2 regions of the Aeribacillus sp. FSL k6-2211 genome follow, and region 2 is predicted to be linked to the other one. Evidence: a T-box and tRNA genes for the amino acid it is inferred to sense, from the RefSeq annotation. Region 2 holds a T-box; the other holds one or more tRNA genes.
The links. The T-box of region 2 lies ahead of pheS (phenylalanine--tRNA ligase subunit alpha). A T-box ahead of a tRNA ligase gene usually reads a tRNA of that ligase, here a tRNA-Phe.
Positions count from the first base shown of each region.

Region 1: it encodes a tRNA-Phe, which carries the amino acid that the T-box ahead of pheS (phenylalanine--tRNA ligase subunit alpha) is inferred to sense. The anticodon was not compared.

Region 1 is NZ_CP150190.1:4,065,092-4,069,519, forward strand. Features, by position in the region: gene walK (cell wall metabolism sensor histidine kinase WalK) at 1-888, opposite strand, end outside; gene yycF (response regulator YycF) at 891-1,604, opposite strand; tRNA gene NSU19_RS19510 (tRNA-Phe) at 1,914-1,986, opposite strand; tRNA gene NSU19_RS19515 (tRNA-Lys) at 2,091-2,166, opposite strand; gene NSU19_RS19520 (adenylosuccinate synthase) at 2,681-3,973, opposite strand; gene dnaB (replicative DNA helicase) at 4,128-4,428, opposite strand, start outside.
Region 2 is NZ_CP150190.1:2,946,067-2,950,494, forward strand. Features, by position in the region: gene pheT (phenylalanine--tRNA ligase subunit beta) at 1-933, opposite strand, end outside; gene pheS (phenylalanine--tRNA ligase subunit alpha) at 948-1,982, opposite strand; T-box leader at 2,027-2,257, opposite strand; gene NSU19_RS14245 (RNA methyltransferase) at 2,307-3,059, opposite strand; gene sspI (small acid-soluble spore protein SspI) at 3,157-3,381, shown strand; gene NSU19_RS14255 (M42 family metallopeptidase) at 3,396-4,428, opposite strand, start outside.

The DNA of each region.
Region 1 (4,428 bases), 1.1 Mb from region 2:
ATGGGCCGGATTGTTCATGACAATTACTTTTCCATGCCGATCTGTAGCTATGACACCTTCTGTCATATGAGTAATAATAGACGCCAGCTTTCTGCGCTCTTCTTCAGTTGTTTCCTGTGCTTCCTCCAATTTTTCCGTGAGATGATTGAATGTTAATGCAAGCTGTCCAATTTCATCTTCTCCATACACTTTTACTTTTCTGGAAAAATTCCCTTTTGCCAGCTCCAACGCTTGCCTTCTCATATCTGACAACGGACGGGTTATAGTGCGGGCAAGAAAAATTCCTAGCGCCGCGGTAATAAGAAGGGACATCCCTGTGCCTGTTGCAAAAATTTTGTTAATCGTCCGCAATTGTGAAAAAACTTCCTCCATTGAGGCAACGACATAAACAACGCCAATTGTTTCTCGTTTATAATCTGTGACGATCGGAGTCGCTGATACGTACATTCGATGCTTCGTTTGCGGATCAAGCAAAATATTGCTTTCAGGCGTACCGACGATTAAAGTCCGTTTAATCATATTTTCAGTTGTTCTTTTCCCGATCACATCTTTGTTGTAATCAGATGTCCCGATGACACGCGCATCTTGGTCCACTACGCGAACTTCATGAATTTCCTCCCGTTTAAAATCTTGCAAAATAGCAGATATCTCATCTTCCATATTCAATGATTCGTCCACTTCTTCATTCGTCATCGCTTGCTCAATCTGGTAAGCCAGCAAATCAATCCGCTGCGAAAGGGAAGATTTAAAATTTTCTATAAGAGAAGATTCCAATTCCTTAACGAAGTAAATACCGATGATTTGCATAGCCAAAATAATCAGAAGCACATAGATCAGCACAATTTTAAAATGTATCGAACGTAAAAAACTCACTCGACTGCTATACATGTTCACTGCTCCTGTTCAGGATTGCGCAAATAATAACCTACCCCTCTTCTTGTCACAATCCATATTGGATGGCTTGGGTTGTCTTCAATTTTTTCCCTAAGTCTTCTAACCGTGACATCTACAGTTCTGACGTCTCCGAAATAGTCATATCCCCAAACGGTTTGCAGCAAATGCTCTCGGGTCATGACCTGTCCAATGTGCTTCGCTAAATAGTGAAGCAATTCAAACTCACGATGAGTAAGCTCGATCGTTTCTCCCCGTTTTGAAACGACATATGCATCAGGATGAATAACGAGAGAGCCGATTTGAATTTCCGACTGTTCAGAAGCCGCTTCCCTTGCAGCATTTGTTTGCTGTCTTCGTAAATTTGCCTTTACCCTTGCCAAGAGCTCTCTTGTGCTGAATGGTTTTGTCACATAATCATCAGCACCAAGCTCCAGACCAAGCACTTTATCGATTTCTGAATCTTTCGCAGTCAACATAATAATCGGCATTTCATATTTTTTTCGAACTTCCCGGCACACTTCCATTCCATCCTTGCTGGGAAGCATAATATCTAACAATATCAAGTCAGGTTTAATTTCTTCCACCATTTCAATCGCGCTTGTTCCATCATAAGCACAGTATACATCAAAACCTTCTTTTTTAAGATTAAACTCTAATATATCTGCAATTGGTTTTTCGTCATCAACAACTAATATTTTTTTATTTTCCATCATTTTCTCCCCTTTTGATCTATTAACTTTACTTTACCACGATTACATTCATCTCATCATCAACTTTCAATACAAATGGAAAAAACAAGCAGAAAACCCCTAGCTATTGCTAGAGGTCTTAAATTCAATAGGTTTTGGAACTTAGAGTAAACCCCTGTAAATTCCTATCAAACCTATTATATCAATTTTTATCTTATTGTAACAGCTTGAGATGAGAAATCAAATTTCTATTTACAACCACAAATGTTACCAATTTTGGTTTAACTTACTTATAGCCAAAAATAGCACGGATAAACCGTGCGTATGAAGTGGCTCGGGACGGAATCGAACCGCCGACACAAGGATTTTCAGTCCTTTGCTCTACCGACTGAGCTACCGAGCCGTATAAAGTTTTCAAGAATGCGAACTCTTTTTCCCTCTCTCAAGCCTTTCATATATGTGGATTCTCGAATGTGAGGCAGCTTGTATAATATTTCTCGATTGTAATGGTGAGCCATGGAGGATTCGAACCTCCGACCCTCTGATTAAAAGTCAGATGCTCTACCAACTGAGCTAATGGCTCATAAAAAATTTTTTCCTTCTAATCCATTTTAAAATTTGTCAGATGTCCCTTCCTCTTCTAGCTTTTTCGAGGATGTTGGATGCGTCGGGACAACTCGTCGCTTATTCGATGAAGCCTTGCTCGTTGCTCTACCGACTGAGCTAATGGCTCATAAAAAATTTTTTTCTTCTAATCCATTTTTCATTTGTCAGATGTCCCTTCCTCTGCCAGTCTTTTCGAGGATGCTGGATGCGTCGGGACAACTCGTCGCCTATTCGATGAAGCCTTGCTCGTTGCTCTACCGACTGAGCTAATGGCTCATAAATTTTTTTCTTCTAATCCATTTTTCATTTGTCAGATGTCCCTTCCTCTTCTAGCTTTTTCGAGGATGATGGATGCATTGTGCGAACAGTTCGGAGCCAATACGCTCATTTTTCTCAAGACGTGTATAATAATATCATTTCTAGAGGGACAAAACAACGATTTTTTTTAATTTCACAAAAAAAAGAGGGAACAGCCGATCCCTCCAAGTTTATTATATTGGACTGTATACACTGCGGACAACATTTGTTTGTGAACGATCTGGACCAACTGAAAAGATGGAAAGTGGGATACCTGTTAACTGGGAAATCCGTTCAACATAATGGCGTGCATTGTCAGGAAGATCGTCCAAGCTTTTTGCCCCCGTAATGTCTTCCTTCCAACCCGGCAATTCCTCATAGACAGGTTCGCACTGTGCAAGTACTTTTAAACTTGCTGGAAATTCTTCTAAAATTTCACCTTTGTATTTGTAGGCGATGCATATTTTTAATGTTTCGATTCCTGTCAATACATCGATGGAATTTAAAGATAAATCAGTTATTCCGCTTACCCGGCGCGCATGGCGAACAACAACGCTGTCAAACCAGCCCACTCGACGCGGACGTCCTGTTGTTGTACCATATTCCCGTCCAACTTCACGAATTTGATCGCCAATTTCATCGTGGAGCTCTGTCGGAAACGGACCGTCTCCTACACGAGTTGTATAAGCTTTTGATACGCCGACAACATGTTTAATTTTCGTAGGACCTACACCTGCTCCAATTGTCACACCGCCTGCTACTGGATTGGAAGATGTAACAAAAGGATATGTACCTTGATCGATATCAAGCATAACACCTTGAGCGCCTTCAAATAAAACACGGCGTCCTTCATCAAGCGCGTCGTTCAGCACAACAGATGTGTCGCATACATATTGTTTGATTTGTTGGCCGTACTCGTAGTATTCATTTAAAATCTCTTCCAGTTTAAACCCTTCAACTTCGTATACTTTTTCAAACAGGCGATTTTTTTCTTCTAAATTTCTTCTCAATTTTTCTTCAAAGACTTCACGATCCAATAAATCGGCGATGCGGATGCCAATACGGGCTGCTTTATCCATATAGGCTGGACCTATTCCTTTTTTCGTCGTCCCGATCTTGTTGGCTCCTTTTCGTTCTTCTTCCACTTCATCCAATTTTAAATGATAAGGCAAAATGACGTGAGCGCGGTTGGAAATTCGCAGATTATTTGTTTGAATTCCCCGTTTATGCAAACCGTTCAACTCTTCTACCAGCGCTTTAGGATCGACAACCATTCCGTTTCCGATGACACAAATTTTATCTTGATAAAAAATACCGGATGGGATTAAATGCAGTTTATATGTTTCACCGTTAAATTTGATTGTATGGCCAGCATTGTTTCCACCTTGGTAACGGGCGATCACTTCCGCATTTTGAGAAAGGAAATCGGTTATCTTCCCTTTTCCTTCATCCCCCCATTGTGTACCAACAACAACAACTGATGACATGTGTGCACCTCCGTGTTCACCAAAAATCCAATACAAAGAAACAAGTTTATTCTACCAATTGTAGCAAGTAGAGTCAATAAAATCCGAACGTTCACTTTATTATTAAATATTTTGTTCGTGTTATATAAGATACTTACAAAAAACAACTGCCTCATCAAGAGACAGCAGGAGGAATATGATCGTCTTCATATCTTCTTTCAAGATTTACAAATTTATTATATTCTTTTACAAATGCAAGCTGAACAGTTCCTACAGGGCCGTTCCGCTGCTTGGCTATAATGATTTCAATAATATTTTTGTTTTCTGATTCCGTATTGTAGTAATCATCTCTGTATAAAAAGGCGACGATATCTGCATCCTGCTCAATACTACCGGACTCCCGAATATCTGACATCATCGGGCGTTTATCTTGACGCTGCTCGACGCTTCGTGATAGCTGGGATAATGCGATGACC
Region 2 (4,428 bases):
CACAAGGTGATCGCTTGTAAGCTTTCGTTCTTGATCATCAAGGGTCACGATCGTCTCTCCGTCATGTGCGCGGCGAACGAGTATTTCCTTTGATCCGAACCGGTCATAGTCAAACGCATGAAGCGGCTGGCCGTATTCTAATAAACAATAGTTTGTAATATCGACGACGTTGTTATGCGGTCTGATTCCGGCTTTTATTAAGCGCATTTGCATCCATAAAGGGGAAGGGGCAATTTTGACATTTTTAATAATTTTGGCTACATAGAATGGATTATCTTCTTTTGCTTCAACATTCACAGTAATATAATCAGTTGCTTTTTCTTCGGCAGCCTCATAATGAACTTCCGGCTTTCGAACCTCTTTCTTTAAAATTGCTGCAACTTCATAGGCAACACCGATCATGCTTAAACAGTCAGAACGGTTTGGTGTAAGACCTAATTCAAGTACATAATCGTCCATAAACAGCTGTTCAATCGCATTTTTTCCAACTTCAGCATCACTAGGGAAAACAAAAATGCCGTCAGAAAACTCTTTTGGGACAAGCTTTCCTTCAATGCCCAGCTCTTGCAAAGAACAAATCATACCGTTAGATTCTTCACCGCGCAGCTTTGCCCGTTTAATTTTGAAATTGCCCGGCAAAACCGCACCAACTTTGGCTACCGGCACTTTTTGCCCTTTTTCAACGTTTTGGGCGCCGCATATAATTTGCACTGGTTCTCCTTCTCCGATGTCAACTAAACATTTGCTTAATTTTTCTGCATTTGGATGCTGTTCTTTTTCAAGCACCTGTCCAACTACAACATCTTTTATTCCTTCATTAACAGCTTGAACATTTTCAACTTCAATGCCGCTCTTCGTTATTTTTTCAGCCAGCTCCTCAGGGGAAATGTCTAGATCGACATATTCAGAGAGCCATTTGTATGAAACGAACATGAGAAAACCTCCTTTTAAGCTTGTTTAAACTGTTTCAAAAAACGCACATCGTTTGTATAAAAATGACGAATATCATCAATTCCATATTTCAACATGGCAATCCGTTCCGGTCCCATTCCAAATGCAAAACCACGGTATTTTTTCGAATCGAATCCCGCCATTTCCAAAACGTTTGGATGAACCATCCCTGCTCCTAAAATTTCAATCCAGCCTGTTCCTTTGCATACATGACAGCCTTTCATGGAGCATTTAAAACAGGATACATCGACTTCCACCGACGGTTCAGTAAACGGGAAAAAGCTCGGACGCAGACGAATTTGCCTGTCTTCACCGAACAGTTTTTTCGCAAACACTTCGAGCGTTCCTTTTAAATCGCTCATGCGAATGTTTTCATCCACAACGAGCCCTTCAATTTGCGTAAATTGATGGGAGTGCGTTGCATCATCTGTATCACGTCTGTATACTTTCCCTGGACAAATGATTTTTACAGGACCTTTCCCTTTATATTTTTCTAACGTTCTCGCCTGAACTGGAGATGTGTGTGTGCGCAGCAAAATTTCATCAGTTATGTAAAAGGAATCTTGCATATCCCTTGCCGGATGGCCTTTCGGCAAATTGAGCGCTTCAAAATTGTAATAATCTGTTTCAACTTCTGGACCTTCCTCTACTGTGTATCCCATGCCGATAAACAAATCTTCAATTTCTTCAATGACCGCTTGGAGAGGATGATGGTTTCCTGTTCGAACCGGTCTGCCTGGAAGGGTAACGTCAATCGTTTCTTGCTGTAATTTTTTCTCGATTTCTGCTTTTTCGAGTTGTTCTTGCTTACTTGTTATTTCCCCGGCAATCACTTCCCGAATTTCATTTGCTAACGCACCTATTTTCGGCCGTTCTTCTTTCGAAAGCTTTCCCATTCCGCGAAGAACTTCGGTAATCGGTCCTTTTTTTCCAAGATATTGAACGCGAATATTTTGCAATTGTTTTAAATCCGTTGCTTCCCGTACCTTTTGCAACGCTTCATCGCGAAGCTTTGTTAATTCTTCCTGCATGTAAATTCCTCCTTTTTTAAAATAAATAAAAAAACCCATCCCAAAAAAGGGACGAGTTGAATTTCGCGGTACCACCCTTATTAACAAAGAAAGAATCTTTGTTCACTTCATTATCATAACGGCACAGCCGGAGCGCCTTTACATGCTTCCGCATGGTCCTGGCGTCAACTCTGGAGGTGAATTCGTTTGCCTCTACCATAAAAATGCTTCCAGTCTACGGCATTTTCTCCCTAAATGGCGACCTGCAAACTACTCTTCTCCGTCATCGTTATTCCTTTATTCAATTGCTTTTAATTATAAAAAAAAGAAATTAAAGGCGCAACACTATTTGCGAAGATGGTACATGAAAATAGCTGAAGCAACGGCAACATTTAATGACTCCGCTTTTCCATAAATCGGAATGTGTAAATTTTGATCCGTCATATCCAGCAGCTCTTTTGAGACCCCATTTCCCTCATTTCCTACAAGGAGGGCAAATGTTTCAGATGGAGGGATCTCTTTATAGAAAACAGCATTTTTTGTTGAAGTTCCAAATACAGGAATTTTCTCTTCCTTCAATTTGTTTATAATCTGTTTTAATGACGAATTGACCACAGGCAAATGAAAAATTGATCCTTGTGTCGCCCGGATCGTTTTACTATTGTACAAATCAACCGTCCCGTCACCTAAAATCACAACATCCATTCCAGCCGCATCTGCAGTACGAATGATCGTACCGAGATTTCCTGGGTCTTGAACCGCATCTATTAACAGCCATTTTTTGGCGTTCAAATCGATTTCCCACCTAAGCTGCTTACAAACAGCCATGACACCTTGCGGGGAATCCGTTTCAGACAGAAGCGAAAACACCTCTTTGGAAACAATCGTTGTCGGAATAGTACCTTCGAAAAAATGATTTGGCAGCTTCGCTCCGTCTAAAACAATTAACTCTTGAACAATTGATTTGTATTTGAGAGCTTCCTCGATTAAATGCAAGCCTTCAATTAAAAACAGCCCGCGCTCTTCCCGTTTTTTTCTTGATTGCAGCTTTTTCCATTCTTTTACTCTTTCATTTTTAGTTGACGCAATCCGTTTCAATGATGGTGTCTCCTTCAACTGATAGTTCATTTCATATACATATTATAGAAAACAAAAGAAAAAATAAAGAAGAATGAAGAAAAACGAGGTGAAGGATATGAATTTTGATTTGCGCAATGCAGTCATTGCCAACATATCGCAAAATTCAAAAGACGAGCTGAGAGAAACGATCGTTGATGCCATCAATAGCAAGGAAGAAAAAATGCTTCCAGGGTTAGGCGTGTTATTTGAAATTATCTGGAACCATTCAAGTCAGCGTGATCAGCAGGAAATGGTTGAAACACTTGAACAAGGATTAAAAGAGACTGGAGCTGGGAAATAACCAGCTCCTGCTTTTTAGTTGTACGTAATGTTTTCAACCGTTTTTTTGTCGAGGCGTTTAATGACTTCTGTCAATAATTGAACCGTATGTTCAAAGTCTTCGCGATGAATCATCGCAGCGTGTGTATGAATGTAGCGCGTTGCAATCGTAATGGAAAGCGTTGGAACACCATTTCCTGTTAAATGAATCGATCCGGAGTCTGTACCGCCACCCGGCATAGCATCATACTGATATGGAATGCCGCATTCTTCAGCGACCCCTACGACAAAATCGCGAAGCCCTTTATGGGAGACCATAGAAGCATCATATAAAATAATTTGCGGACCTTTCCCCATTTTTCCCATCGCTTCTTTTTCGGAAATGCCTGGAGTGTCGCCGGCTATTCCGACGTCTACGCCGAAAGCAATATCAGGCTCAATATAATGGGCTGATGTGCGGGCTCCTCTTAATCCTACTTCCTCCTGAACGGTTCCTACACCGTAAACGACGTTCGGATGGTTTACCCCTTTCAGCTTTTTCAAAACTTCGATCGCTATTGCACAACCGATGCGGTTATCCCAAGCTTTCGCCAAAAGGATTTTATCATTTTTCATAACGGTGAACTCAAAATAAGGCACAATTTGGTCGCCGGGACGAACACCAAATTCCATCGCTTCTTCTCGGCTGCTGGCGCCAATATCAATAAACATGTCTTTGATCTCTACAGGCTTTTTTCGTGCTTCTGCCGGCAAAATATGCGGCGGCTTGGAACCGATGATGCCGGTCACATCTCCTTTTTGGGTGACAATCGTCACTCTTTGTGCGAGCATAACTTGATTCCACCAGCCACCAACAGGCTGAAAGCGAATGAACCCTTTATCATCAATTTGCGTAACCATAAAGCCGACCTCATCAAGATGGCCCGCGATCATAATTTTGGGTCCGCCTGATTCTCCTTCTTTTTTGGCAATTAAACTGCCGAGTCCATCCGTTTGGATATCATCCGCATAATCTTTTATGTACCCTCTCATTACTTCTCTGACTTCCCGTTCATTGCCGGCGATGCCT